3 regions of the Pedobacter antarcticus genome follow, and region 3 is predicted to be linked to each of the others. Evidence: riboswitches for the same ligand, from Rfam matches in the RefSeq annotation. Region 3 holds a riboswitch; each other region holds the start of a gene.
What was found. Region 3 has a riboswitch for S-adenosylmethionine ahead of BLR53_RS00910 (SusC/RagA family TonB-linked outer membrane protein). Riboswitches for the same ligand answer to the same signal wherever they lie in the genome.
Positions count from the first base shown of each region.

Region 1 (10,253 bases), 310 kb from region 3:
CCCCAAACCGAACAAACGTAATTCGGGTATTATCATGCCCTCATTTGGAGATGACTTTACCAGAGGATTCTTTCTTAGAGATGGTGGTTACTATATGAACCTCAATGATTATTGGGACGCTAAAATTCTTGGAACTTATTTTACAAGAGGATCTTATGGCGCATCTGTTACTTCAAACTATGTGAAAAGGTATAAATATAACGGTAATCTTAAGTTAGATTACGGGAGCAACCGTTATGGTTTGGAAGGAACACCACAATATGAACCCAGAAAAGATTACAGTATACAATGGGTGCACTCGCAAAATGCAGCTGCACATCCTGGTACGACATTCTCTTCAAGTGTAAACATCAAAACCAGTGGTTATAACGTTAATACAGCAGGTGGCAACTCCTTTAATTTCCAGGCGATCACGGAAAATGAATTATCATCCAGTATTAGTTACGGTAAAACGATGGCCGATGGTAAAATTACTTTTGCTGCAGCCGCACGTAGTAATCAGAGTACAAAAAGCAAAAATGTGGACGTAACCTTACCGGATATGTCTCTTTCTGTGCAGTCGTTCAGCCCTTTTAATTCAAAAAATAATGTGGGAGAGCAGAAGTGGTACCAAAAGGTCACGATGGGCTATAATATGGTCTCTGCCAACTCCATCACTTCACCAGATAGTCTTTTATTCAGAAAGGAGACCCTGAGTCAGTTTCGGAACGGTATCCAGCAGACTGTGCCGATTAGCATCAACTTTACAGCACTAAAATATTTTAATTTTAACGCCGGTGGTACGTATGTCGAGAAATGGCATTTTATGTCAACCAGACAAACTGCAATCAGAGGTGGATTAACAAATGGAGTAGTCGCTCCTGATCAGATTGTCATGGACACGGTTAACGGATTTAACCGTTCCGGGGAATATAGCTTTAATATGGGGCTATCTACGAAGGTCTACAATACACTTCAATTTAAAAAAGGGAAATTAAAAGCTTTACGTTTGGTAAGTACACCAACGACAAGTTTTAGCTACCGTCCAGATTTTTCTGCAGCTAAATATGGCTATTACAAACCATTGCTTTACCAAGACAAAACAAACGTAATTGATCCGGTTACGAATAAAAACAGACTGTATTCTATTCATAACGGAACGCTATACGGCGGGCCTTCACAGGGCGAAAATGCGAGTATCAATTTCGGATTGGATAATACTTTAGAAGCGAAGGTATTTTCTTCCAAAGATACGACTGGAACGGGAACGAAGAAGATTCCTATTATTCAGGGCTTGAGTATAAACGGGTCTTATAACTTTCTGGCACCTGAGTTTAAATTATCCAACCTGAACTTTAACGGAAGATCCCAGTTCTCTGATAAATTTGGTGTGACCTATACGGGAACGCTGAATCCTTATGCAGTAAGAAATGATGGTTTTGATGCCAACGGGTTGCCAATCCGGACTGTAATAGACAAGATTACGGTACCACGGCTGGTGAACTTTGGTTTATCTTTCGGTTACAGTCTTAATGCAGAAGCCTTCAAAAAAAGAAATGAAAACCTGGACAACCTCACTGAGCAAAAGCAAAAAACAGGAATGACGCCGGAGCAGGCAGCAGAACTGGCTCAAATTAGCAGTGATCCAAATGCATTTGTCGACTTCAAGATTCCATGGAATTTTACATTCTCTTATAGCTATTATTATTCAAAGTTGGCTAACGGATTATCTCCAACAAGTACAAATACCTTGAACTTTAATGGTGATTTTAGCGTTACACCTAAATGGAAAGTGGTATTCACTTCAGGGGTGGATTTTAAAAATAAAGGTCTGTCACCTACATCTTTCGCAATTTACAGAGATCTGCATTGCTGGGATATGAATATTAACTGGATCCCGATCGGGCCGTACAGAAGTTACAGCTTAACAATACGTGTTAAAGCATCGGTGTTGCAGGATCTTAAACTAAGTAAACAACAAGCGTACTATACGCGTTTTTAATTACATATGTTAGCTGAAATTATAACCATTGGTGATGAAATCCTTATCGGTCAGATAGTTGACACAAACTCCGCCTGGATGGCGAAAGTTTTAAATCAGGCTGGAATAAAAGTTAAACAGATCACCTCTGTCTCGGATGATGAATCACATATCCTTGATGCACTGGCTTTAGCCGAAAACCGGGCCGACCTGATTTTAATAACCGGCGGACTCGGGCCGACAAAAGACGATATCACGAAATTCACACTTGCCAAGTATTTTGGTATGGGAATGAGGAATGATCCCGCTGTGCTGAAGCATGTTACAGAAATATTCAGTAAGAATGGCCGGCCAATGTTAGAGGCTAATATCAGACAAGCGGATGTTCCGGATGGTTGTACCGTAGTACCGAATTTAAACGGAACCGCACCTTGTATGTGGTTTGAAAGAAACGGAAAGATCTTCGTGTCTATGCCTGGTGTTCCTTTTGAAATGATGTACTTAATGGACGAAGAGATCATCCCCAGAATAAAGCAAAGATTTGAACTGCCTTTCATCTACCATAAGACTATTCTCACTGCCGGCCTGGGTGAATCATTTCTAGCTCAGCGTATCGAAGATATAGAAGACAGCCTGCCTGAAACTATAAAATTGGCCTACCTGCCTAAATTAGGACAAGTAAGGTTACGTTTAAGTAGTTCTGGTAAGGATGAGCAGCAGCTCCAGCAAAACGTAAATCTGTATGCCAATCTGATTACCGATCGGTTAGGAGCTTATGTTGTGAGCGATGATGATATTGATCTGGAAAAGGTTATGCTCAATATTATGGATCAGAAGGGGTTGACATTATCTGCTGCCGAGAGTTGCACGGGTGGTTATTTATCACATCTGATTACCAGACACCCTGGCTGCTCAAGTGTTTTTGCGGGTGGTGCTGTCGTGTATTCTTATGAACTTAAAGAATCTGTTTTAGGGGTTAAACCGCAGACGCTTGAAGCTTACGGTGCAGTTAGTGAAGAAACAGTAAAAGAGATGGCTTTGGGCGCGTTGAAACATTTTAAAACTGATTATAGTGTTGCAGTAAGCGGAATCGCTGGCCCCGGTGGGGAGACTCCCGGAAAACCTGTAGGAACAGTTTGGGTAGCAGTAGCTAACCGGAATCGCGTGGTTGCGAAACTGCATCATTTTAGCAACAAAAGAGCACAGAATATAGAGCGTTCAGCTGCCGCTGCATTGACCATGATTGTGAATCTCCTGAAAGAAGATGAAGAATTAGTCTAAAAAAGACTTACTTTTGCAGCTGATTGGAAAAACCAAATTTACTATAAACTAAATGGCACAATACGAATTATTATTACCCAAAATGGGCGAAAGTGTTGCGGAAGCAACTGTTATCAAATGGTTGAAACAACCAGGTGATATGATCAGTTTGGATGATACCCTTTTAGAAATAGCCACCGATAAGGTAGATTCAGAAGTACCCTCTCCGGTAGCGGGTAAACTGATAAAACAATTGTATCAGGAAGACGACGTCGTGCAGGTAGGTGCAGTTATCGCGTATATAGAAACCGATGGTGAAAATGCAGAGGAAATAAAGAGTGTAGATGAGTCAGTTGAAGACGACATCGAAGAAAATATTCTGACTGAAATTCCAGGCACTACGCAATTAGAAGTTAAACCGGATACAGAAGAGCAGGTAAAGTCTGATTCCGATCGTTTCTATTCTCCTTTAGTCAGGAGTATCGCCAGCCAGGAAAATATAAGCACAGCAGAGCTGGAAAACATTAATGGCAGCGGTGCAGATGGCCGCCTGACAAAAGATGACTTGTTAAGTTATATTCAGCAGAGCCGCCCTGCGGCAGCGGTAGTTAAGGAAGCTGCTGCTGAAAATAAACAAGCAGGCACGCCAAACTCAAAGGAAGCGCCGGTTAGTGCTGCTCCGGTAATATCTAATCCTGCAGGTGTAAGTGTCTCAGGTGCCGATGAGATCATAGAGATGGATCGTATGGGTAAGCTCATTTCAGACCATATGGTAATGAGTAAGCAAACCTCAGCTCATGTGACGTCATTTGTGGAAGCAGATGTAACCAATATGGTTCTATGGCGTGATAAGGTTAAAAAGAATTTTGAGAAGAGAGAAAACGAAAAAATAACGTTTACACCAATTTTTATTGAGGCGGTTACTAAGGCGATCAAAGATTTTCCGATGATCAATGTATCTGTAAATGGTACCAAAATCATCAAAAAAAGAGATATCAATATTGGGATGGCAGCAGCACTACCTAGTGGCAATCTGATTGTACCTGTAATTAAAAATGCAGACCAGCTGAATCTTGTAGGGTTGACCAAATCTGTTAACGACCTTGCAGTTCGCGCAAGAGCATCTAAGCTTAAACCGGATGAAACTCAAAACGGTACGTTTACTTTAACTAACGTCGGGTCGTTTGGTAATGTGATGGGGACACCTATTATCAATCAGCCACAAGTGGCTATACTTGCAGTAGGGGCAATTAAGAAAAAACCTGCAGTTTTAGAAACTGAATACGGAGATGTTATTGCAATCAGACACATGATGTATCTTTCGCTATCCTACGATCATAGGGTTGTTAATGGAGCTCTTGGTGGTACTTTTGTACGCCGGGTGGCGGACTATCTCGAGAACTGGGATATTAATCGCGAAATCTAATAAAAAACAAAGCAGGCCGGTTAACCCGGCCTGCTTGTATCAAAACACACAAAATATTAGTTATAACTAACTTCTTCTCCGGCAATTACCTCGATCTGCTGATCCGTATAAGTATACCTGCCGGTATGAGCAATAAATACATCTTTTTGTTGTAACAGATCCCGGTTGGCAAGCAGTGACTTTAAGCTCACGCTTCCAATTACGTATTTATAGTCATTTCTGACAAAACGTTCCAGAATATTTTCAATTTTCAGCTTCTCTACGGTGTACTCATGGGTATAGCGCAGGTAAACCTCAATATTCACCTGATCGGTATGGATCAGGCCGTTATGCTGGTGGAATTTTTTGTATTCATACTTGTATCCATATCTTAATGCTGCTATGTCTGACAACACTGCCGCACCGGTAGGGTGACCGCCAGCTCCCTTCCCGAAGAAAAATTGCTTGTCGGCGAAAGCTGCCTGAACAGTTACTCCGTTATATTCATTTTCCACGTTGTAAAGGAAATCATCAGACTTAACAAATTTGGGAAGTACGTAGGTAATCACCTGCTTAGTGCTGATCTTTCTTGCAGTCGGAACCAACTTTATTTTAAAGTTCTTTTCCCTTGCATACTGAATATCCTGCTCCGATAAATTCTGGATACCAATGTTCAATATTTTATCCGGGTCAATAAACAGACCGTATGCATGCGCAGTTGCAATAGCAAGTTTAAATTTAGGATCGTATCCGCCAACGTCCATAATTGGATCGGTTTCGGCGAATCCTAAATCCTGAGCTTGTTTTAATGCAACATCATAGGGCATATTCTCATTGAATATTTTGGAGAGAATATAGTTGGATGATCCATTAAAAATTCCGCTTATTCCGTGCAGGAGTTCGTTATCATAATATTCCTCCAGATTACGAATGATAGGAATACTTCCGCAAACTGCGCCTTCATAAAGTAGTGAGGTTCCGTGTAATTCCTGTAATTTAACCAGTTCTTCCAAATGGTTAGCAATCATTTTTTTGTTCGCCGACACTACATGTTTACCAGTGCTCAGTGCCTTTTTAACAATCTTGAAAGCAGCATCTGCATCATCAATTAATTCGACGATGGTATTGATATCCGGATTATCCAGTATTTCATCATGATCGGTCGTAAAAAGACTACTATCCAGTGATCTCTTCTTATTTGGGTTCTTTATAGCGATTTTAATAATTTCCAGGTTCAGGTCTTGTCCACGGATAATATCATGTAATCCCTGGCCAACGACACCAAATCCAAAAATTCCTATTTTTAGTTTCGTGCTCATCTATGCTGTTTTATGAAGTTTAACAATTTTATTTTTTGCATTTTCCTTTAGGAAATTGCCTATGATATTAGTTAGTTCGTCGGTTTCAATCAGAAAGCCATCATGGCCATAAGCAGATAGAAGTTTCTGGAATTTGGCATGAGGGATATGGTTTGCGAGATACTCCTGTTCACAAAGTGGAAACAACAAATCATTAGGTATTCCAATTACCAGGGTATCGGCTTTAATTTGCTGCAGTGCTTCTGCAACGCTTTTTCTGCCCCGGCCAACATTATGACTGTCCATAGCCTTGGTCAGATACCAGTAGCTGTAAGCATTGAAACGTTTACACAGCTTCTCACCCTGATAATTCTGATAAGATGATGCCCGAAAGCCGTCCGTCTTCTCGTTTACACTCTCCACCTGTGTCGCAACATAAGCGTCGTAAGTACGATAGGAAAGTAAGGCAATGCTTCTGGCTGCTTTAAGACCTTTTAAACCGCCATTAGGGCTCTGGGCAAAAAATGTGCGGTCTGTAGTGATCGCCAGGCGCTGACTTTCATTGAAAGCTATTCCCCATGGGGAATGGAAAGCATTCGTCGCAATAAGTATCAGGTTTTCAGTAAAATCAGGATTGCTTACTGCCCATTCCATTGCCTGCTGCCCACCGAGTGAACCACCAATTAATACCTTAAGTTTACGGATGCCAAGGTCATCGGCGAGCAACTGGTGCGCTTTAACGATGTCTCTTATACCAAATTCCGGGAAGGAAAGGTAATAGGGCAGACCAGTAACCGGATTTGTACTCAGCGGATTGGTAGTCCCATAATGCGAACCCAATACATTTGCACAGATAATAAAATGTTCTTCCGGATTAAATAATGAGTTTTCGCCGAAAAGACCTTTCCACCAGTCCAGAACATCTGCATTTGCGGTTAGTGCATGACAAGCCCATATTACATTTGATTTATCGGCATTTAATTTACCATATGTATGATAGGCAATCTGTAAACCACGGACCTTTTTTCCGTTCTCGAGTTTAAAAAGCTTATGGTAATTGAAAATATGGTTAGATGACATATAGGCTTGTTCTTGCAATGGATTACTATAATTTTATTTTTTCGAAAGCTTGTTCAAAGTCTGCTTTGATATCGTCGATATGTTCAATTCCGACAGACACACGCAGTAATTGTGGAGTGATCCCGGCAGCCAGTTGCTCCTCATCATTAAGTTGCTGATGTGTAGTGGCAGACGGTTGGATAATTAATGTTTTTGCATCACCCACATTTGCCAGATGGCTAACTAATTCTAAAGAGTTTACGAAGTTAATCGTCTGGTCTTTATCGCCTTCCAGTTCGAAAGATAATACAGCACCGAACCCGTTTTTAAGGTATTTCTTAGCATTGAGGTGATATGGGCTGCTTTCCAGTCCGGGATAATATACTTTTTTGACCGCTTCGTGGTTTTCCAGCCAGTTAGCCAAGGCCAACGCATTATCTACATGTCTTTGAACACGAAGTGAAAGTGTTTCCAATCCTTGAATCAAAAGAAAAGAGTTAAAAGGAGATTGTGACGGACCAAAGTCTCTTAAGCCTTCAACCCTCGCCCGGATAATAAACTGAATATTTCCCAGTTCACTATTCACACCGAATACGTCACTGAAAACTAGTCCGTGATATCCTGGAGAAGGCTTACTGAATTGTTCGAACTTTCCATTTCCCCAGTTGTAATTACCGCCATCAACGATCACTCCGCCAACACTTGTACCGTGTCCGCCGATCCATTTAGTAGCGGATTGTACGACGATATGAGCACCATGTTCTAAAGGTTTAAACAAATAACCTGCAGCACCAAAAGTATTGTCGACGACTAATGGGATGTCGTATTTTTGCGCCAGTAATGCTAATTTTTCAAAATCAGGTATACTGAAGGAAGGGTTCCCAATACTTTCCAGGTAAATTCCTTTTGTATTATTATCTATTTGAGCTTCAAAATCCTCAACCTGATCAGTGGCTGCAAATTTTGCATTGATACCCAGTCTTTTAAAGGCGACTTTAAATTGATTGTAGGTCCCACCATATAAATGAGGCGAAGAGACGAAATTGTCACCAGCCTGCAGAAAATTACTCAATGCAATAAATTGAGCTGCCTGACCTGAAGAGACTGCCAATGCGGCAACTCCACCTTCCAATGCGGCAATTCTTTTTTCAAATACATCCGTTGTCGGATTCATCAGTCTGGTATATATATTACCGAATTCTTTTAGCGCAAATAGATTTGCACCATGCTCGGCACTTTTAAAACCATAAGAAGTAGTTTGGTAGATAGGGACTGCTCTTGACCCTGTCGTTGGATCGATTTCTTGTCCTGCGTGGATCTGTAAGGTTTCAAATTTATAGTTGGCTGACATATATTTGGGTTTTTAAGGTTGTAAAATGAAGTGTAGGGTGATTTATACAGCAAAGCATGCTTATCAGAACCTCGTTCAGAGGCTTTCCGGGAAAAATGGTCGGAATTAGTTTTTATTATTCAGCGCAACAACACATATAATTGTGTACGTAAGCAAGCTTAATAATATTTAAAGAAGTTTTGCGCATTCGCGCTAGAGGCATTGTAATTTTCATTTGTCTAAATTTATCTTTCCAATCAGCAATATGCTGTCTGGTCAGGAATTGGCACCTTCTCCATTTGGGAGGGTTGCCAGTGGGTCTAGGAGCCTGTCTCTCGCCACTTCTTTATAAATCAAACCTGTGCAGGCTGACTTGAAAAGCTCTCGCTTTATGGTTACAAATGTAGTGTTCTGTGATTAATATCCAAAATTAAATTTTGAATTACTCACAAAACACTCATTTGCAATAGTTTATTGTTGAGTTTTAAACTCATTTTTAGCGTAAAGCCTGCTCGAAATCGGCAATCAGATCGTTTACATCTTCAAGTCCAATAGATATCCGAATTAAATTCTGTGGCGTTTTTGTGTCAGGACCCTCTACTGAGGCCCGATGCTCAATTAAACTTTCTACACCGCCAAGACTGGTAGCTTGAGCGAACAGATGAACTTTATTAACTACTTTTTTAGCATTTTCTCCATCGCCCTTAACCAACACAGACAGCATTCCGGAAAAGCCTGTCATTTGTTTAACAGCGACTTCATATTGTGGGTGTGAAGGTAAACCAGGGTAATACACTTTTTCAATTAACGGGTGCGCTTCCAGATACTGAGCAAAAAGTAATGCGTTTTCAGCATGACCTTTCATCCGGTAATGAAGAGTTTTTAAACTTCTCAGTAACAGAAAGCAGTCGAAAGGGGAAGGAACTGCACCGCCAATCTGCTGAATATTCCTGATCTTGTCCCAATAAGCAGAAGGACCAGCTGTAATCAGGACACCGCCGAGTACATCACTGTGGCCGCCTATATATTTGGTAGTAGAATGCATTACCAGATCTGCTCCCTGCAAAATTGGATTTTGGAAACATGGAGAGGCGAAAGTGTTATCACAGGCCAGAATCAGTTGATGCGACTTTGCGATCTTAGAAATGGCCGTGAGATCAGTGATTTTAAGGAGTGGATTAGAGGGTGTTTCTGTCCAGATCATCACCGTATTTGATTTGATCGCTGGGGAGACGAGTTCAGGCTTAGTCAGATCTATAAAATCAATCTCCAGGATCCCTTCGAAAATAGACAGCAGTTGTTTTTTAAAACCCCAGTACATATCGTCGGGGGCAATAATATGGCTTCCCGGCGCTAGAGCCTGGAACGCTGCCATTCCAGCGGTATTACCTGATGAAAATGCACAGGATTCTGTTCCTTTCTCCAGTTTTGCCAATATTGTCTCTAAAGCAGTACGGTTCGGATTGCTGACACGGCTATACATGTGTCCGCCCGGGTATCCGCCGTTTTCGTCTCTGTAAAAAGTTGTAGATAAACTAATTGCAGGAGTCACATCTCCGGTTGCACTTGGTGTTATATTTCCTCCGTGGATGGCTGTAGTTTTGTTATGCATAGAATTTCTGTTAAATAGGGTTTTTGGCAGGGTTTGTGTAAGTTGACTTTCAAAAACACAAGTATATGAAAAGAATATTAGTAATAGCAGCCATTTTATGCAGTTCATTGATGGTTTTACAGAGTTGTTCATCCACAAAAAATGCTTCCGCAGGTGCTAGCCTGAAAAGAGGAAATGTGACTGGAAACTGGGTATTAAATGATATTACGTTTGAGGGAGTACCGGCAGCGAATGTGAAATCACTGTTTAATGAAGCATCTTATAAATGTTTTATAGGTAGTACCTGGAGATTGACAAACAGTGGAAATGGTTCTTATATGCTGCCTGGA
Region 1 is NZ_FNGZ01000001.1:510,587-520,839, forward strand. It holds gene BLR53_RS02095 (putative LPS assembly protein LptD) at 1-1,981, shown strand, start outside; gene BLR53_RS02100 (competence/damage-inducible protein A) at 1,988-3,241, shown strand; gene BLR53_RS02105 (dihydrolipoamide acetyltransferase family protein) at 3,294-4,646, shown strand; gene BLR53_RS02110 (homoserine dehydrogenase) at 4,703-5,944, opposite strand; gene BLR53_RS02115 (homoserine O-acetyltransferase family protein) at 5,945-7,003, opposite strand; gene BLR53_RS02120 (O-acetylhomoserine aminocarboxypropyltransferase/cysteine synthase family protein) at 7,029-8,333, opposite strand; SAM riboswitch class I at 8,555-8,667, opposite strand; gene BLR53_RS02125 (trans-sulfuration enzyme family protein) at 8,809-9,924, opposite strand; gene BLR53_RS02130 (lipocalin family protein) at 9,990-10,253, shown strand, end outside.
Region 1: linked by a shared signal. The riboswitch ahead of BLR53_RS02120 (O-acetylhomoserine aminocarboxypropyltransferase/cysteine synthase family protein) and the one ahead of BLR53_RS00910 (SusC/RagA family TonB-linked outer membrane protein) in region 3 are both predicted to bind S-adenosylmethionine.

Region 2 (10,253 bases), on a different contig from region 3:
CAATCACACCATTCGCAGAATTTATCATGCGATATATCTTTCTATAAGCAGAAACAGTGATTACATTATCTGTAGGAATCGCGTTCTGATCCAGCTGAAGGTATTCACTCAGCGTGCCATTAAAAATCACATTATCTGCTGTTATTGTACCTAAAGTTGGGTAATCTGCACTGTAGTAATTTTGCAAACCATCATATGTCCCGATAATTGCCGCCCTGGCTGTACCGGCATCAATAATGGCCGATGCTGTTGGCAAGGCATTATTAGGTACCACATCTAAATATTTTTTGCAGGAGCCAAGCAGTAAAGTTAAACTAAACAGGTAGGCTGCGGTAAGAGTTATTTTTTGAGTTCTCATGAGAATATCTTTTAATTATAAGCTGACATTAACGCCTACTTGTATAGTTCGTGATTGCGGTACCGTGGCCCAGTCATACCCGGCAGTATTCTGATTACTACTTTGTGAACTTACTTCTGGATCAAGTCCTTTGTATTTGGTGAAGGTTAAAAGGTTAGAACCTGAAACATAAATCCGTGCTCTGCTGATACCCCATCTCGCACTGGTTACAGTAGGTATAGTATAACCCAATGACACATTTTTTAAACGTATAAATGACCCATCTTCCAGATAACGGCTACTCAGACTGGCTACATTTCCTCCGTAGTTATTTGCAGATCCGCCATTTACAGTGGGGTCTCCGCTGAAAGTGGTCATTCTCGGAATATCTGTTTGTTGTCCTTCATAATGCCATCTCTCCAGTTGTCTTGGCAGGAAACCAATATTACTTTGTGTTCCACCATGAACCAGAAAGAAATCGTTCATGTTCATGATTTTATTTCCCTGCTGAAAGATAAAGAAGACATTCAGATCGAAATTTTTAACCTTAACCGTATTGTTTAATCCTCCTGTATATTTAGGTAAAGCATTACCTACAATCTGTCTGTCAGCGGAAGTGATCAGACCGTCTCCATTTACGTCGTCATAAACAGCATTACCTGTTTTTGGATCTACATATAATTGTTTGTACAACTGGAAAGAGTTTACTGCGTAACCTTCTCTCAGGATTGAAATATTTCTTCCTGAGGCACCTAACGTAATATCAGAGGCTAATTTTTCGATCTTATTGTTGTTCTTTGACACATTGAATTCTGTAGTCCAGCTGAAATTTTTAGTTTCCACATTTACTGAACTGATGCTTAATTCCAGACCTTTATTTCTAACTGCACCGTAGTTCTGCAGATAAGAGCTAAAACCCGAACGATAAGGCACAGGCACGTTCAGCAACAGATCATAGGTGTATTTATTATAATAATCAAAGGAAACGTTCAGCCTTTTCTTCAAGATGGAGAACTCAGTGCCCAAGTCTATCTGACGGGTAGTCTCCCAGGTTAAGTCCGGGTTAGCCAATTGTGATGGTGCTGTACCAGCTGTCTCCAGGTAATTATATCCTGCCGACCATAAACCGAGTGCTGCATAGTCATCTATACCATTCTGATTACCGGAAAGGCCTATACTACCTCGGAATTTCAGTTCATCAAATATGTTCAGATCTTTGATAAAAGTCTCTTGTCCAGCTCTCCAGGTAAGTCCTCCTGATGGGAAATAACCCCATTGTTTATTGATCCCGAATTTCGAAGAGGCATCAGCACGAATACTTCCATCAATAGTGTACTTGTTGTCATAGGTATAACTTGCTTTACCAAAAAAAGAAACCATTTTATTCTGCGAGCGGGCTGAAGATCCGGAGCGGATAGCTGCATTATCTATCGACCTCAAAGAATTGGTTGCAAATCCGGTTCCGGAAGCGCTGGTAGTCTCATATAATTTGGAATAAATGGTATTCCCAACCAATGCATTGATATTATGCTTTTTATTCTCACCGAAGGATTTGATATAGGTTAATACCTGCTCATTTGTTAAGACCAGATTTTTTGTTTCATAGGATGCTGCAGAACCATTAGAGGCAATACCAGCACTAATCAATGTATTACTGTAGCTATTCTCATATACGCTGTTATTATCGATACTCCAGCTGGTTCTCAGCTTTAATTCCGGCAGGATTGTATACTCTCCGAATACATTACCAATCGTACGCCACCCAACCGCATGGTTATCCAGGTTTTCTATCAGTGCCAGGTGGTTATCAAAACTTCCATAACGGGCATACGTTCCATCTGGCTTGTAGATAGGCAAATATGACCTTGGGAAAATGGCTGAGTTAATTACACCAGTCGGATTATTATCACTTCCACTCAATGCTCTTTCAGTCCTGGTAAAATTAAAGCTGGTTCCAATTTTTAATCTATCGGTTAACCGGTTGTCATAATTGAAACGCCCGGTAAATCTTTCAAAATCCGAAGGCTTCACTACACTCTCTTGTTTTAGATAGCCTACACCAGTATAGTAGGTACTTGTTGCAGAACCTCCTTGTGCAGATACTTCGTAATTTGAAGTTTTTGCAGTTCTGAACAGTCCGCTTACACGGTCATATGTGGGCTGGGAAGTCGGATCTGCGAACGGAAGCACAATAGTGGAAGGATCTTTCTTCTGATCCAGTCCTGTATTCAGCACCGCCTCATTAGCCAGCATCGCTGTCTCAGCGCCACTAACGCTCTTGAATTTATTTACAGCTTCAGACCAGCCCTGATAAGTACTCAGGTTGATTTTCGCTTTAGTGTTTAAACTACCGCGCTTAGTCGTGACCAGCACAACTCCATTAGCGCCCATAGATCCGTAGATGGCTGTTGCACTGGCATCTTTAAGGATAACCAATGATTCGATATCTTCAGGGTTAATATCTGCAAGTGGGTTTGATGCAGTCTGGTTACCCAGACCGGCCCTGATGGAATTGCTACTATTTACAAATACACCATCGATAACATATAATGGTTCTACAGATGCATTTATCGAGTTATTTCCACGAATCCGGAAAGTGATACCTCCACCAGGAACACCGGAGTTGGAAGATACCTGTACGCCGGCAGCTTTACCCTGAATAAGTTGATTGAATCCAGATCCGCCGGTTGCAGTCAGGTCCTCTCCTTTTAATGTGGTAATAGAACCAGCGATAAACTTACGTTCCTGGGTACTGTAGCCTGTTACAACTACTTCGCTAAGTTGCTGAAGATCGGGCTCCAGTGCAATCACTTTACCGATATCCCTAAGCTGAACGGTTTTACCTAAGTATCCGATATAGCTGAATAAAAGACTTTTTTCTGCTTCAGCAACACGAATACTGAATGTCCCGTCAGTATTGGTTAATGTTCCGGACTTCTGCCCTGAAACCCTGATACTCACTCCTGGTAAAGGCTGCTGATCAGTCTGATCAACCACTTTACCAGTAATGGTCCTGTCCTGCGCCTGGACTTCCAGAGCGAATAGGACCCAAATTATAAATAGTAATTTTGTTTTCATTTAAGCTGATTTATAAGAAACAGGTATGAATTCAAACAGGTAGATGGATGGCATAGCAAAGCCACGCTACAGTTCCAACCCGGAATTTTCACACGAAATAATAGATATAGCTATCCCTGGCCCCCTATTCGGGCGCATCATTTTATAGCTGAAATTAGAAATGAAAAGCCGTAATACGGCTTGTATGAGGCAGGATTATGCCATCATACAACATCGCATGGGAGTCATGCAATCAAGAGAAACTGGAGAAAGTGTAATAAGATTAATCGACGTCTGCACAGCAGGGAGAGACCTGGAATTAATTTGGTTCTGAGTCATGTTTATTGAGGTTAATATAAAGGGTGTTTTTTGTGTCTGGATTATTTATCGAAAAGTTCTTTTAATTTTTGCTGTAATTCTTCTCCGCGAAGGTTTCTGCCAACAATGACACCCTGAGGATCTAACAAGACATTGGAAGGAATGGCTCTTACACCATATAATTTCGCTGGCGCACTATCCCAGAAAGCAAGGTCTGAGACCTGCGTCCAAGCTAAATGGTCATCTTTGATAGCCTTTTCCCAGGCTTCTTTGGTTTTGTCCAATGAAACACCTAAAATCTCAAAACCTTTATCATTATACTGTTTATAGGCAGCTACCAGATTTGGATTCTCTTTTCTACATGGAGGACACCAGGCAGCCCAAAAATCTACCAGCACATATTTACCCTGAAAATCGCGCAGATTTACTGTTTTTCCTTCTGGAGTAACCGAATGAAAATCCGGTGCTTTTTTTCCTACACTCACATTTCCCAATACGGTAACCAGCTCATTCAGAACATTTACATAGGGTGTGTTTTTCAGGGAAGGGTCAAGCAGTGCAATATTTGTCTTAATTTCTTCAGGGCTTAATCTATAAGAGAAGTCGCGGTATAAGATATAAGCTGAAACAATCGAAGCGGGATTAGCTTTGATAAACGCTGACACGTCGACATTTCTTTCTTTTTTATAAGCAGCGAACAGATCTTGTGAGGGTGACCCTGTTACTTTGGATCCTCTGTAATAAGCAGCTGTGTCCAGCTCCACATTTACCGCTCCGCTTTCCAGAAATAAATAAAAAGGACTTTGATCTTTATAAAGCGTTACGCCGTAGAGTTCCGGCAGCTCCAATTGTGTTTTAAACTGGAACTTCCCCTCATTCAGACTCGCTGAATCGATAGTGATAAAAGATTTGTTGTAAAATTTCTGCAAATAGATTTTACCAGATTTCAAACCGGGTACAGTACCTGTAAGCGTTAGTGGTTTTTTATCCGCTGCCTGTAAAGACAAAGTGCTTAGTAGTAAGCCTGCAGTTAAGATTTGTAGCGTTCTTTTCATTTTATCTTCTTTTAAGGTTAACTATACTGTTAAACTCCAGAAAAATAATAATGCTTCATTACCTTCAAACGGGGTAAACTACATTACTTATATTTCTCCTCTCGGAGCTGGAATTAGCACCTTTCATTCCTGCAGCAGGAGCGGAGGTTGCCAAGACGTTACAGGGCCATTCCCTCAGTCTTTCTTTATAAGTATAGTCGGTATTTTTAATTACCAGGTCAAAGATATAAAAATATACTACTAAATCAATAGATATTATTTTAAAATATTGAAAACACTCCAAAAATGCATTTTTTGACCAAAAAAATTATAAACTGAGATAAAGTAATGCTGCTAATCCTGCCCCGATCATTGGCCCTGCTACAGGAACCCATGCATATGACCAGTCACTTCCTCCTTTATTCTTAATAGGTAATAAAGCATGTATAATTCTTGGTCCAAGATCCCTTACCGGATTGATCGCATAACCAGTAGTTCCACCTAAAGATAATCCAATTGCCCATACCACAAATGCAACCGGAATTGCACCAACAGTACCCAACCCTATCGCTGTTTTAGTCTCTGTAATCTGCGCCCTGGTGATGTAAAAAACGGTGAAGATCAGAACAAACGCCCCGATAATTTCACTTAATGTATTAGAAAAGTAGTTTCTTATCGCTGGCCCTGTACAGAACACAGCCAGGATTAAAGGTGCCGAATTGGTTCTTTTAAAATGATCTGCGTAGACCACCCACACCAATAATGCACCCGCCATTGCGCCCAGCATCTGCGCCGTCATATAACTGAGCACATCAGCCCATGGGAATTTGCCGGCAACCGCGAGTCCGAACGTTACCGCAGGGCTCAGATGTGCTCCGCTATAGGGCCCGGCGATTGTAACCCCTGTAAAAACAGCCAGAGCCCACGCTGTTGTAATTACAATCCAGCCACTATTCTGGCCTTTCGTATCATTTAAAAGGACATTGGCTACCACGCCATCACCCAGTAATATCAGGACCATTGTCCCTAAAAATTCAGCTGCAAAAGGTGTCATATCTGATTGTATAAATGGAAAATTATATTGCCCGGTTGAAAATTAAATTACACGTCTTCCGGTAATTCATCGTTCCAGCTTTGCGCTGCATGCACAGCTCTCTTCCATCCTTTAATTGCATTTTTAAGCTTATCCGATCCGCCCTGTGGCTCGAATACTTTTTCCGACTGCCATTGCTGACTAATCTCGTCAACGCTTTCCCAGTAGCCTACCGCCAGTCCTGCCAGGTAGGCTGCCCCTAATGCAGTCGTCTCCACTATAGAAGGCCGGATCACATTACAGCCTAGAAGATTTGCCTGGAACTGCATCAGCAAGTCATTAGCTGTTGCACCTCCGTCAACCCGCAATTCCTTTATCGGCATCCCCGAATCTGCTTCCATTGCTTTCAATACATCCATGGTCTGAAAAGCAATGGATTCTATTGCAGCCCTTGCGATATGGCCTGAAGTAGCGCCCCTGCTTAACCCAACTATGGTTCCCCTGACGTCAGGTTTCCAATACGGCGCTCCCAGTCCCGCAAAGGCGGGTACAAAATACACGCCCCCGTTGTCCTTTACACTCAAAGCCAGTTTCTCTACATCTGCGGAATTCTGGATAATACCGAGCCCATCACGCAGCCATTGAACGACTGCGCCCCCTATAAAAATACTACCCTCAAACGCATACTGGATCTTTCCGTCAATCTTCCAGGCAACAGTGGTCAGCAAGTTATTTTTAGAGGCGATAAACTCCTCACCTATATTCATCAGCATAAAACATCCGGTTCCATAGGTGTTTTTAACCATGGCTTTATCCAGGCACATCTGTCCGAATAATGCGGCATGCTGGTCGCCGGCAATTCCGGCTATTGGGATTTTTGAAGCAAAGATGGTAGTCTTGGTCTCCCCATAAATTTCGCTGCTCTGTTTAACCTCAGGAAGCATAGATGCAGGGATATCAAATAAGTCCAATAGTTCCTGATCCCATTCCTGCGTGCGGATATTAAACAGCATTGTTCTGCTGGCATTGGTAATATCTGTAACATGGACTTCTCCACGGGTAAAATTCCAGACCAGCCAGGTATCTACTGTTCCAAAGACCAGTTCTCCAGCTTCTGCTTTTTCGCGCGCACCAGCGACATTCTCAAGTATCCAGTTAATTTTAGACGCAGAAAAATAGGCATCAATTACTAATCCGGTCTTGTCCCGTACCAGCTCTGTCTTTCCCTGACGCTGCAATGCCTCACAAAAGGGTGCGGTTCTGCGATCCTGCCAGACAATAGCATTATAAATAGGTATACCGGTATTTCTGTCCCATACAATCGTTGTTTCCCGCTGATTGGTAATTCCAATCGCCGCGATTTGCTTTCCATTAATCCCCATTTTTACTGTGGCCTCTGCAGCAACTCCTGCTTGCGTTGCCCAAATTTCCGTAGGGTCATGTTCTACCCAGCCTGATTGCGGAAATATCTGTGTGAATTCCTTCTGGACTACAGACCTTACTTTTCCAGTATGATCGAAAATAATAGCACGTGAACTTGTAGTGCCCTGGTCAAGAGCTAAGATGAATTTTTCCATAAGATGATATTAAGGTTGGTATGGCTCTAATAAATAGTTTTGAGCAAGTTGAACAAACTCCTGCTTTTGCTGGTCTTCCCAGCTCAGATCATAATTCAGCTCTTTTGCCATCAGCGCAGCTACTCCGGCAGCGGAATCTATCGCTGCTCTGGCATCCAGAAACAGCATCCTTATTCTCCTTGCAAGCACATCTTCGACTGTTCTCGCCATTTCATGACGGACAGCCCAGATAACCTGTGCCTGAATAAAGGGTAAACGCGGGTGGATCTGAGTTTTCCATACCGGGTTTTCCTCTGCCAATTTAAGCAGTTGAGGCAGGTCCGTACCATACACCGACAAAGGCTTTGTCACGTCTAATCCAGTCTGACTGCCATGTATAGGCAGATTTTTCGTTTTACAATTCTCCGGAGGTAGCTGAGCGGTCCTGTATATCTGATTGACTGTATCTTCTGCCATCCTCCTGTAAGTAGTCCATTTTCCTCCAGTCATCGTGATCAGTCCTGATTTACTAACCAGTAGCTTATGACTTCTTGAAATTTCTTTGGTTTTAGTTGATCCCTCTTCGGGCGCTGCCAAGGGACGCAGACCTGCAAAAACACTTAGTACATCTTTACGCAGGGGCGCTTTAAGCAGGTAAGTGGCAGTAGTACGCAATACGAAATCTATTTCTTCTTCGAGTGCAACCGGTTCCAACCGGTGTTCATTCAACGGCGTATCGGTTGTACCCAGCACGAGTTTATCATGCCATGGTACCATAAATAATACTCTTCCGTCTTCGGTATGCGGAATCATGATCGCCTGATCTGCAGGCATAAAGCTACGATCAACAACGAGATGGATTCCCTGACTGGATCTGACCAGGGATTTTCGTCCCGGCTGGTCATCTTGCAGCAGCTCGTCAACAAAAACACCTGTGGCATTGACAACAGATCTGCTCTTTAGCGTATACTGCTTTCCTGTTTCTTTATCTGTGGCACGAACGCCTGAAATCTTTCCTTTTACATCCTTAACCAGACCTTCCACCCGGAAATAGTTTAATACAGTTGCCCCTTGCTCCAGTGCTGTCTGGGCCAGGTTTACAGCGAGTCGTGAATCGTCAAACTGTCCATCATGATAACTGACTCCGCCATGAAGTTTCTGTTGATTTATTGTTGGAATTGCATTCACTATTTCAGTCCGGGATAAATGACGTGCTCTTCCAAATCCAAGTTTCCCGGCAAGCAGGTCGTATACAGACAAACCAATAGTATAAAAAGGTCCTGACCACCAGGTATAATTAGGAATTACAAAAACTTCGTTCTTAACCAGATGGGCTGCATTCTTAAGTAGCAAACCTCTCTCATAAAGCGCTTCTCGCACCAGACCGATATTTCCCTGTGCAAGGTATCTGACTCCACCATGCACCAGTTTAGTACTCCGGCTGGAGGTACCCTTTGCAAAATCAGCCTGCTCCAGCAATAGGGTCTTTAGTCCCCTGCTCGCTGCATCAACTGCTGTCCCCAGTCCTGTCGCTCCCCCACCTACGATAATAACGTCCCAAAGTTGCTGCTGGTCATCCAGTATTTCAATCAGTTGTTTCCTGTCAGTTTGCATAGTTTTTATATTCTGTTTATGAAAATAGATTACACTTCAAGTACACACCGTTCCTCCAGCAGCTCTTCCCTGCAGGATACATCATCAAAACCGGCGTGCATGGCCTCTTCTTCTTTTGCAATAATTGCTTTCCTTTTTTTTCGTTTCATCGCCTGAGCGAAACGCCGGATATCGTCCTGACTTTTTAAAATGAGTCCAGGAACCTCTCTGGGTTTATGGTCATCGCCCATTGCAACCATCGTAAAATAACTGGTGTTGGTGTGTTTGATTACCTGTGTTTTGAGATTTTCAGAAATAACCCTGATACCAATTACAATCGAAGTTCTGCCCACATAGTTAACCGATGCCATCAAAGACAGTAACTCCCCAACTTCTACAGGCTCCAGAAAATTTACCACATCTATCGAAGCGGTTATACAATAGCCGTCTGCATGTTTTGCTGCACAGACATAAGCGACTTTATCCATCAGGCTTAAAATTAAACCACCATGTATTTTTCCTCCGAAATTAGAATAAGAGGGGATCATCAATTCTGTTAAAGTTGTTTGAGAGGCCTTTACGGTCTTATATCCTTCCATAGCAATACTTTTATAGGCAATTTATGTTTTTTCTTTATAGTTTTGATTCTAAAACCGATATGTTCTTTTTGAAAGATCCGGATCTGTCTGGTACCTTATAATCTTCAGCTACAATCCTATGAAAAATCAGAACGGCAAGATCCAGTTCATCCCGCTAGTTGTTAATTTGCTCATCACTGTCTCTATTGGATTAGCCGGTGGTCTTCTGACCGTTTCATCTGTCAGAACATGGTATCCGGGTTTAGCTAAACCTGCATTTAATCCGCCCAACTGGCTATTTGGTCCTATTTGGTCGGTATTGTTTATCGCAATTGGTATAGCTGCATACCGGATCTGGATTAAAAGGGAACAGATTGCCCATTTCCCTAGAACTATTGCTATTTATGCTATCCAACTGATACTAAATTTATGCTGGTCGTATCTCTTTTTCTACCACCATTTGATAGGGGCTGCACTTTTCGAGATTGTCGCACTGTTAATCGCCATTCTGGTTAATGGTCTCATTTTCTATAAAATCGACAAAATCGCGGGTTTAATATTTATCCCTTATTTTCTCTGGGTAAGTTTTGCTGCACTGCTGACTTATAATATCTATATTTTGAATTCGTTCTGATTTAAAACCTGTATTTTAGGAATGTGATCCATATAAAGACCATATTACTGCTACTGCTCTGCTTTCTAAGTATCAGCTCACAGGCCCAGAAGGTTGGACTGGTACTCAGTGGT
Region 2 is NZ_FNGZ01000006.1:124,958-135,210, reverse strand. It holds gene BLR53_RS13550 (RagB/SusD family nutrient uptake outer membrane protein) at 1-358, opposite strand, end outside; gene BLR53_RS13545 (SusC/RagA family TonB-linked outer membrane protein) at 374-3,415, opposite strand; gene BLR53_RS13540 (TlpA disulfide reductase family protein) at 3,775-4,767, opposite strand; SAM riboswitch class I at 4,852-4,961, opposite strand; gene BLR53_RS13535 (MIP/aquaporin family protein) at 5,075-5,800, opposite strand; gene glpK (glycerol kinase GlpK) at 5,848-7,356, opposite strand; gene BLR53_RS13525 (glycerol-3-phosphate dehydrogenase/oxidase) at 7,366-8,949, opposite strand; gene BLR53_RS13520 (acyl-CoA thioesterase) at 8,979-9,527, opposite strand; gene BLR53_RS13515 (TspO/MBR family protein) at 9,646-10,140, shown strand; gene BLR53_RS13510 (patatin-like phospholipase family protein) at 10,164-10,253, shown strand, end outside.
Region 2: linked by a shared signal. The riboswitch ahead of BLR53_RS13540 (TlpA disulfide reductase family protein) and the one ahead of BLR53_RS00910 (SusC/RagA family TonB-linked outer membrane protein) in region 3 are both predicted to bind S-adenosylmethionine.

Region 3 (10,253 bases):
TGTTGAGGAGAGGTCTGATAAATTAACTGTGCTATATCTGCATTCTCACTAATCAATGCATCATTATCTGCCTTAATCTCATCAAATACTTGTTTTGCTTTTGCAGGTTCCCGGTCTGCGATACGCAGTGCAATCCGGACCCGGAGTGAGTTAGCCAGTTTTTTCCAGCGCGAAATATCTCCATTATAAATAATATCGCCTCCGATTGCCTTGCCAGCCGGATTGAGTACCGTTTTAGCGGCTTTCAGATCTTCCAGCAAGCCGAAATATATATCTTTTTGTTTGTCATAAGCAGGCGTAATAAACTCGTTTAGTTTCCCGGCCTCTGTATAAGGCACATCGCCATACGCATCTGTCAGCAGAAGAAACACCCATGAACGTAAGACCAGGCCAACGCCCCGGTAATTCGGATTATCCTGTGCATCGCCGGCTTCGATTATCTTGTTAAAAGCAATGATACCTTGAGAATAACCATTTGACCACAATGTAGTCAAACTACTATTCGAATAGATAAAGCGATCTTCCTCTGTATATTGAACCTTTGCAAATTGCTGAGAAAAAAGCAGGCTTGAATTCATATTATTGGTAGTTCCCCAATATACATCTGCTGTGTTTTTAATTGCGCCTGTCAACAGATAATCAGGCTGTGCTTTTTCAGTTGCATTTGGATTGATATTAATTTTATCCAGTTCCTTTGCGCAGGACGCCAGGGAGAATGCCAGTGCAGCTATGATATATAGTTTATTATTTTTCATGTCCAGATTATTAAATTTTGATGTTAATGTTGAAGCCGTAGCTTCGTGTCGTCGGATTTGACAAACTTTCCAGTCCCTGCCCGTTTCCGGTATTAAAAGCAACTTCAGGATCTATGTCAGTAACGTTGCGGTGAATTATCAGAAGATTACGGCCAACTAAAGAAACTGAGACTCCCTGAAGATTTAAAGGACGAATCCATTTGGCTGGTAAATTATAGCTCAATTTCACCTCTCTTAATTTGACATAAGAAGCATCAAAAATATTGGCCTCATCTATTGTACGGAATGACTTATAATATTGCTGTGCAGGCAGAACTTTTTCATTTGGCTTACCGTCGGCACTCACACCATTAAATACGATACCATCATCATAAACAACAGCGCCAGTTGGAGCAGCAGCCCCATTGCCCACCCGGACAGTACCATTAGCTTTTTTATTATCCGGATAGTAATACGATATGCCGCCAAATTCGGCGCCCCTTCCCGGAAGTGTAGATGCCAATACACCTGTATAAGTACCAGTAGCATAAGTGCCATTGTAAATTGAACCTCCGATACTCGCATCGATAAGTACACCAAGGCTTAGTCCTTTATAACTAAAAGTATTTGAAATGCCACCTATCCAATCTGGTGTATATTTTCCCAATACCTTTTTAGAGGGATCTGTTTGTGGCGCGCCTGTAGAGTTAACGATAATATTTCCGCCGGCATCTCTCAGAAAAGCATTTCCAAATAAGGTACCATAAGGCTGTCCAACAGACGCAATTACCTGAGCAGAGTTAGTAGCAACTACGTAATTTTGCAGAAGTCCGGCATCATCCAGTGAAATGACTCTGCTCCTGTTCGCCGCAAAATTAACATCAACATCCCAGGTGAAAGCTTTTTTAACAGGAGTTACACCTAATTGAACCTCAATACCTTTGTTATTTATCTTTCCGGCATTCAGCAGTTTAGACTTAAAACCCGTGCTCTGACTCACATCTACGCTCAAGATCTGATCATAACTATTTGTATTATATAAACTCAGGTCCAAACGGACTCTTTTGTTAAAGAAACTCGCTTCTGCTCCTAATTCAGTTGAAGTCGTTGTTTCCGGTTTTAAATTAGGGTTAAGATCTGTTGTGGAAGGACTCAACTGTGGATTGGACCCAAATGGGGCACTAAAACCGTAAGTGTTAATTAAACGGTAAGGATCTGCATCTTTACCAACTTTAGACCAGCCTCCGCGAATTTTGGCGTAATCAAGTACCTCACTCTTAATATCCAGAGCCTCCGTTAAAACAAAGCTTCCGTTAAATGAAGGATAAAAATAAGACCGGTTTTGCGCCGGTAAAGTAGAAGACCAATCATTACGTGCCGTAATATTTGCAAAAAGATAATTTCTGAAACCAAGTTGCGCGGAAGAATAAATACTGTAAGATTTCAGCTTATTATAAATATTTGACGAAGTGAGCGGATCACGTGAGTTATTCAGCGCATACAAACCGGCTACTGCAAGACGCGGTGCACTCTGATCATTCTGCTCGATATACCTCGACCGGATATTTGCCCCTACGAGTGCTTCTAGTGTAAAGTCAGAACTTAGTTTTTTATTAAGATTCAGCGTCCCATCTGTATTAGTCTCACTAACAGTGAAAGCACTTTCTGTATAAGAGCCGAAAGGCGATCCGTTCGTACCGTAAGCTACACGAACCTTTCTGCGGTCATTATAATAATCTGTACCTGTACGAAAATTAAAGTCCAGACCATCAATAATTTTGTAATTCAGACCTACGCTTCCAATTAAACGGTTTCTGTTTTGGGACACCGTATTTTCGTAGGCAACCCAGTAAGGATTAGAATAGTAGCTATTATTCCAGTTGAACGTATTTCCGTCTTCATCCAGATAATTTTTGAGCTCATTAATATCTACCTGTCTTCCAAACCAAGCGAACTGAAGCATTGTACTCGTAGACCTTGAGCCACCAGTTCCAGGAAGATTGTCTGAGCCAAGTTTGCTATAATTAGCATTGGCGGTGAGACTCAATTTCGGTGTAAGCCTTAATGTTGTGTTCAAGGTCACTGAATTTTTTCCCTGACCTGAATTCGGAACTACACCGACCTGTTTTAAATTATTATATGATAACCGGTAATCAAATTTCTCAGTTGCATCTGCAATTGCAATACCATTATTCAATGAATATCCTGTCTGAAAGAAATCACGTACATTATCCGGGTGTGCGACAAATGGAACCGCGACACCTTTAGAAAAGAACTGAGGCAATAAACGTCCATCCATTCTTGGTCCCCAGCTTTCATCGACCCCATCATTCAGACCCTTTCCTTTTCCATCTACATAACTGAACAGGCCTTCAGAACCCTGGCCAAATGCATTTTGATAAACAGGCAATGTAGCAATAGTCTCCAGCACAGTATTGGAATTTACTGTGATGCCCACTCCTCGTTTTGATTTACCAGTCTTCGTTTTAATGATGATGACACCAGCCGCAGCACGCGATCCATAAAGCGCAGCTGCATTTGGCCCCTTCAGTACGCTGATCGATTCTATATCGTCTGCATTAATGTCCGAAATGGCATTAGCATAATCACGTGCACCTGCAGAATTCAATTGAGAATTATCCACCGGAATCCCATCTACTACGAACAGAGGCTGGTTATTTCCTGAAATGGAGGTTTCCCCACGTATCACCACTCTTGAGGAACCCATGTCTCCCTGACTGTTCGTTACTCTCACACCGGCGATTTTTCCAGCCAGCGCATTAACTAAATTCGTTTCTTTCGCCTCCGCCAAATCCTGACCCTTGATTTCCTGCACGGCATACCCCAATGATTTTTTTTGCCTGTTAATACCCAGTGCGGTCACGACAACTTCATTAAGCGCATTTTCAGTCGGCTGTAATGTGACCAGTAATGCGCCTGCATTTCTATTAATCTGGAGTTCCTGTACTTGAAAACCTATATAAGAAAACACCAGTATGCTTCTGTCCGGCGCGACAATAGAAAAAGAGCCGTTGATGTCTGTAGCAACCACCTGAGAGGAGCCTTTAAGGGCTACGGACACACCCGGTAATGTCTCCCCCGTGGAGGCTTTAACAACTCCTTTAATAGTGGTATCCTGTGCGAAAGTCAGTTGTGAAAGCAATATCAGGAAGAGTATCGCTGACAGTTTTATACTTTTAAACATAATTATTGATTATTGATGATAAGAAAATTTAGACATACCAATCCCACTGCGGCTTACGTCCGCTTTTTTTTAAACTCGAAATATAACAGGAGGTGTCTTTAAAATTTGTTTGTCCAGACAGCCAATACGTAAACGTAATCCGGTCTGGCTGAGGGTAGATCACTCTTAGGTAATGTTTTTACATCTGTACTCATTTAAATTAAACATCCAATACAATTAAAAGCGGCAAAAAAAAACACCGCTGAAAATCAGAAGTGCTTGCGTTTATGTCAGACATAAATTATTTGCATTCAACTGACTTAACTACCCCGGGCTGTCCCGGGATGGAATTAGCACCATTTCCATTTTCACGGACGGTTGCTAAGGCTTCAAAGGGCCATTCCCTCCACCTTTCTTGATAAGTTCTTTAAAATAACCGGGGCAAATATATCATTCATAATTTAAAAACTACTTATTCTGTAGAATTTATTTGAATATTTTTTATCTGCGCATAATAGCCAGCTATATTTGACTATTTAATTAGTAGCCTAATAAGCTGACCGATGAAAATAAAAAGCTTTTTATTAAGCTTTTTCAGCTTCGCTTTATCAGGCCGCTATATTTTCTCCGGAAGAAAGTATACAGTTTTGCATTTGGTCGATTTTCATTTAAAAATCATCCGCTTTTCCCTCGCTCCTTATTCGATTCTGACCGAAGGAACAGCGAAGGAAGTCCGAAGAAACAGCAAAGGAAGTGGGAAGGAAATGTTAACCACACCAACACAAGACAAGGATTAATCAATAGTTAATTTACATTTATAAGGCCATTATTTCATTCATGTAACCTATATAGGCCTGCTTATAGTTCATATCAGCATGTTCAGGAGACGAAATGTAGGACTTAAAATCTTCCAGATCGCTTTCAGTAAACCCAAGGCGGTTAAAAAGCACCTTGTCCATTTCCCAATTCAAAGGGTTTACTTTCAGAGATTCCATTCGTTTAAATAGCGACAAATTTTCACGAAACTCTCTGTAAGCGACTGTCTGCCGGTAGTAAGCTATATAAGTTACCATTGTCTGATAAGTTGCGGGCCTGCCAATCCTGGCTTCTCCTAATAAAATCTCCCTTAATACAGGTGCTTTCAGCAATTCCACATCAAGACTGTCAAATGTGATATACGTTTTGAGCGTAAGAGTGTCTACGGCAAACAGGCTATCCTTACTTTTTAGCTCGTGTTCCAGAAAATATGGTCTGTCTGAAAGCTTACGCGCACCACTTCTGGATTCCTGTGCAGATAGGGTAAAAGATAAACAGCAAAAGAAAATCAACACGAATACAGATAGGTCACATTTTTTAACAGATTTCATTCAAATAGCTATTGAGCTCGGCATTATTGCGGAGACAAAGATAAACTAAACAGGATATTCGCTATATAAAACCTTAAGAGCTTTAGAAATTGATAGATTTTTTTCTCAGTCCAACCTAAACTCACAGCTCAAGCCTGATCGACTTTTCCATTTTGCCAGATAAGGAATTTGGATGAAGCTTTAACCAGTTGCTTACGCAAAATGAATGCATCTATGGGGAAATATACAAAATACTATATAGGTATTTAGTATTTGTAGAGTTAGTTAGATTTTAAATAGGAAAAATTTCAACAAAAACTATGATCATGTTCAAATAGAATCAAATGTTATCTTTTATATAAAAGATATTTGCTTAATTGTACTATGCAAGAACTACATAAAAAATTATTGTCTATGCGGGCTACCCAGTTCCACGATATTACGGCCTTCAAAGATCTTTTTGTAGAACTTACAGTCAGAAAGGGAATGTCACTGGACAACAGTGGATATTCATATCCTACTTTATACTATGTAGAAGAGGGACTGGTGATGGGTAGCTGCATCATCAACGAACTAACCTATCCTTCCTGGATAATCGACAACGGATTTATATCGCCTGCCGGGGTCTTTTCCAATCAGTTACCATTCGAAGAAAATATACAGGCAATTGAAGAATCACGGGTGTATGCACTAGAGATGAATACAGCGGAATTGATACTTCGGGACAGTCCATATTTATGTAAGCTATTTTTAGAAATACAGGAAGAAAGCCTTCATTTAGCCAAAGAAAGAGAGATCCTGCTCCGAATGACAAATGCGAAAGAAAGATTTAACGCCTTTGCTAAAAACCAGAGATCAGTTCTGTTCAGGGTTAATGCAGCGATATTAGCTAAGTTGCTTAATATGAGCAAAAACCACTTGTTTAAGATTAAGAAATCATACTTGCTGAGAAAATAAATTAAAACAGAACCCAGGATATAAGTTTACATTTAGCTATACAACTAAATGTAAACTTGAGTATACTCAACATACAAGTGATGAAATCTCCCCCGCTGTCACGATGAAATTTCTCGATATAGAAGGAACATTGCACTAAAATTTCCTCAATTGTCGTCAACGGTCAGGTCAACTCTCCCGTATAGCAAATGCGCTCCAAGAGCCAGAAACGTAAAAAATAAACCAACCATAACGACCCCATCCCATTGGTAATATCCCCAGGCTAAAGATGCCAGATAAGTACCTATCGAACCACCTATAAAGTAACTAAACATATAAACTGTATTCAGGCGATTGGTCGCTCCCAGATTTAAGGCAAAAAAACCAGCCTGATTCATAATATGCATGGATTGTAAACCCAGATCAATAAGTATTATGCCGCAAATTAGCCCGATATATGTATACCCGGCAAAATAGAAAACTACCCAACTCAAAATAAGCATCATAATTGCTGCCAGAACAATAGTGAAAGGTTTTACGCTTTTACTAATTCTACCGACTAGTGCTGCTGCCAGCGCACCGGCGGCACCAATTATTCCAAATGATCCGGCAACTGCAGCGCCCGCATAAAATGGCGGACCCTTCAAATGAAACACCAATATCGTCCAGAATGCACTGAATGCAGCGAAGCCCACCGCTCCGCGGAATGCTGCAAGGCGAAGTACGGGCTGAGTTCTGGTCAAATGAATAAGGGATTTCATCAAAGCAGTATAACTGCCTTTAAATGACGGCGGAACTTCAGGTAATTTTACAGCGACCATTCCAGCCAGGATTACCATCAGTGCTGCAGCAATATAGTACATCGCTTTCCAACCCCATAAATCCCCGACAAAGCCACTGACCACTCGAGACAAGAGAATACCAATTAACAACCCGCTCATAACCATCCCGATTGCAGAGCTCTGCTTTTCTCTTTTGGCTAGTTCTGCAGCCATCGGAACAAACATCTGTGGGATTACCGAGGTAAAACCAACTGTAAAACTTGCAAGTAACAGCCAACCGAGGTTTGGAGCTAAGGTCATTCCGAGCAAGGAAAGGATGATAAAACAAAAATCAATCAGAATAAGCCGTTTTCTAAGAAACATATCACCCAGAGGGACAATGAAGAGTAATCCAAATGCGTAACCTACTTGTGTAAGCATTGCAATATTGCTCACCTGACTTTCAGTCACAGACAGATCTCTGGCGATCAAACCCAATAAAGGCTGGTTATAATAGTTATTTCCAACCACCAGCCCGCTGGCAATAGTCATTAGCCATAATGTAGTCTTAGTGAGTTCTGGTTTATTCTGTTTCATTATTTAGTATACAATATTTCCACGATGGACCAACGATTTCACGGGTGATATTCTGGAAACCGCTTCTGCTGAACAACTAGCATCTATAAGCACGAAATCTGCTGTATCACCAGCCTTCGGCCAAACCTGATTTCCTTTGTCGTCTAATGGCAGAACATGATGAGTAGCCAATCTCAGACTTCTGGAAAGGTCGAACTCATTACGATACCCGTATAACTGTGCAGAAAGATTCGTTTTCTGCAATATACTACCACTTCCAAATGTACTCCACCAGTCAATAATACAATCGTTCCCTGCCATGACGTCTACTCCATATTTATAAAGCGTAGGGATTGGCATCACATTGCGTGTGAATGGTATAGTTGAAGTAATACCAACTTTCGCGTTGCCCAGTTTTTCCGCTATCTCTTCTGTTTTAGCCGCATCAAGATTCGCCAGCGCAAAGCTATGACTTATAAATGTTTTACCTTTTAACTTTGGGTTCTCCACTACTTTATCTATCAGATAATTTATGGTTTTCATTCCTGACTCTCCCGCTTCATGCAGATGTATGTCGATACCTTTATTATTATCCAGCGCAAGCTGAACAACCAGGTCCATATGTTTTTCTATGGCACCGTCTATGGTATAAGGATCCAGTCCACCTATAAAATCTACATCCATTTTTGCAGCTTCCTTCATGAGCTGTTCCGATTTTGTGTAATAAATACCATGTTGCGGGAAAGCCACTATTTCTGCATGAAAAGAGTCTTGTTTATTCTCTAGGGCTTTCTCCAGATGCCTTAACGAGTCAAGTCCAGACGTGGGATCGATATTTACATGTGTCCTGGCGTAGTTTGTGCCGTAACTTTGCATCAGTTCTATCAACTTCTCTGTCCTTGGAATTGACGTTTTAAGCAATTCAGGGATAATTTGCTGTTCATATGCGATCATATCTTTCACAGTCTTTCGTTTATTCGGATTGGCCTTCCAGGGTAAACCATAGCCCGTCTTGTCCAAATGAATATGCATATCCCGAAATGCCGGAAGCATCAATAGTCCCTTTGCATCGATTGCATCTGAATTGGGCTGGTTAGGCAAAATCGACTTAATCTTACCATCACTGACTTGCACAGTAAAAAGGTTTGTTTTGGTATGGCTGACTTCATCATCTTCGTAATCAAAACCGGTTTCCAGTCTGACGTTTTTTAAAATAAAGCCTTTGTTTGCAGCGGATTTAGCTTTTAATAAATCGTTAGGAGATCTGTCCCCGGCAAATGCGGAGGAAGGCCCCAATATACCGGTACCGGCTGCTATCAGAATTGATGAATTTTTTATAAAATCTTTGCGTGAAATTGATTGTACAGACATAATATTCTTTTTTATACAAAGTTATAACCACACCGTGGTTACAGAAGGTCTTATTCATCCCATTACTTGTAAAATTTATAATTATAATGGCAACCTGAATTCTCTCGGGCTGGTGCCGGTCTGCATTTTAAAAAATTTAGAGAAGTAAGCCAGATCATAAAAACCCAATTCATAAGCTATCTCTTTTACCGAATTTTTAGAGGTGAGTAATAATCTTTTAGACTCCAGAATTAATCTGTTATGTATGAATGATGTTGCAGAACTATGAAAGTGTTTTTTACAGAGTATATTAAGATAGTTTGGTGTTATATTTAATTTTTCAGCGTAAAATGCCACCGACCTTTGCTGTTTAAAGTTCAGCTCTATTAAGGAAAGATAGTCGACTAATATCGGTTTAGTTTGATAAGCCGTCAGCCCGGCGAATCTTTCTTCAGCTTCACGGCTAGCCAGTTGCGCAATAATCCTGCATCTGGAGCTGATAATGTCCCACAGCCTGGTTTCCAGGCTTAGTTCTGCCTGAATTTCTTTAAATTCGTATAAAAGCTGCTGAAAGGCTGTCGCGCTAAGTGCCAGTACAGGATTTTCCTGATAGCGTATCAGATCATAACGCAATGAAGTAGCGAAGATCTCAAAGATCCGTTTGCTAATCATTATCTGAAAAGCACGTGTGTTTTCGGATAAGCTCCAGGTATGTACCTGACCCGGGAATAACAGGTGTAGCTGGTGTGAGGAAACGTCGTGTTTTATAAAATCAATAGTATGGGTGCCCCCACCGTTTTCAAATAGCAGAAAAAGGAAGAAGTCGTGCTGATGAGCTTTATCAATCAACCTGGAACCAAAAATTTCATGATACTGAATACTGCCGTCTGACTGCAGATCAATTTGAAAATCGTTGATTCGAAGTACCGGGATGTTGGATTTTGCTTTCACCAGGGGAAATTACAAAATCATTCGATTATAATATAAACTTGTAATTGGCCGGTTATCTTTTTCGACATATGTGTTCATAAGCGGGCTTCATAGCGAATTTTGGGCCGTCGAGCTCAATGTTTTTCACCTTGCCCCTTTTTTAGTTCATAAACGAATAACCTAAACCTATTCGATTTGGTTTTGTTGTCTCATTCTCCTCTACAAAAGCATAAAATTGGAACATATGAACGAAACTACACTAAATCTGTCGGCTGTATATTCTCAACGGTTGGCAGCTCTGATGGACAGGGAAAAGAAATATCTGAAATGTTTCCGTGACATGTCAGCAGCAGCCTTTACCGACGAGTTAAAAACGGCTCTCTCTCCGTCATCTACGGAAATGGATCAGCATATTGAAAGGCTCAAACAATGTATG
Region 3 is NZ_FNGZ01000001.1:198,399-208,651, reverse strand. It holds gene BLR53_RS00915 (SusD/RagB family nutrient-binding outer membrane lipoprotein) at 1-755, opposite strand, end outside; gene BLR53_RS00910 (SusC/RagA family TonB-linked outer membrane protein) at 766-3,939, opposite strand; SAM riboswitch class I at 4,236-4,343, opposite strand; gene BLR53_RS00905 (hypothetical protein) at 4,482-4,715, shown strand; gene BLR53_RS00900 (hypothetical protein) at 4,734-5,285, opposite strand; gene BLR53_RS00895 (hypothetical protein) at 5,649-6,221, shown strand; gene BLR53_RS00890 (MFS transporter) at 6,368-7,558, opposite strand; gene BLR53_RS00885 (amidohydrolase) at 7,562-8,908, opposite strand; gene BLR53_RS00880 (helix-turn-helix domain-containing protein) at 8,990-9,838, opposite strand; gene BLR53_RS00875 (DUF892 family protein) at 10,062-10,253, shown strand, end outside.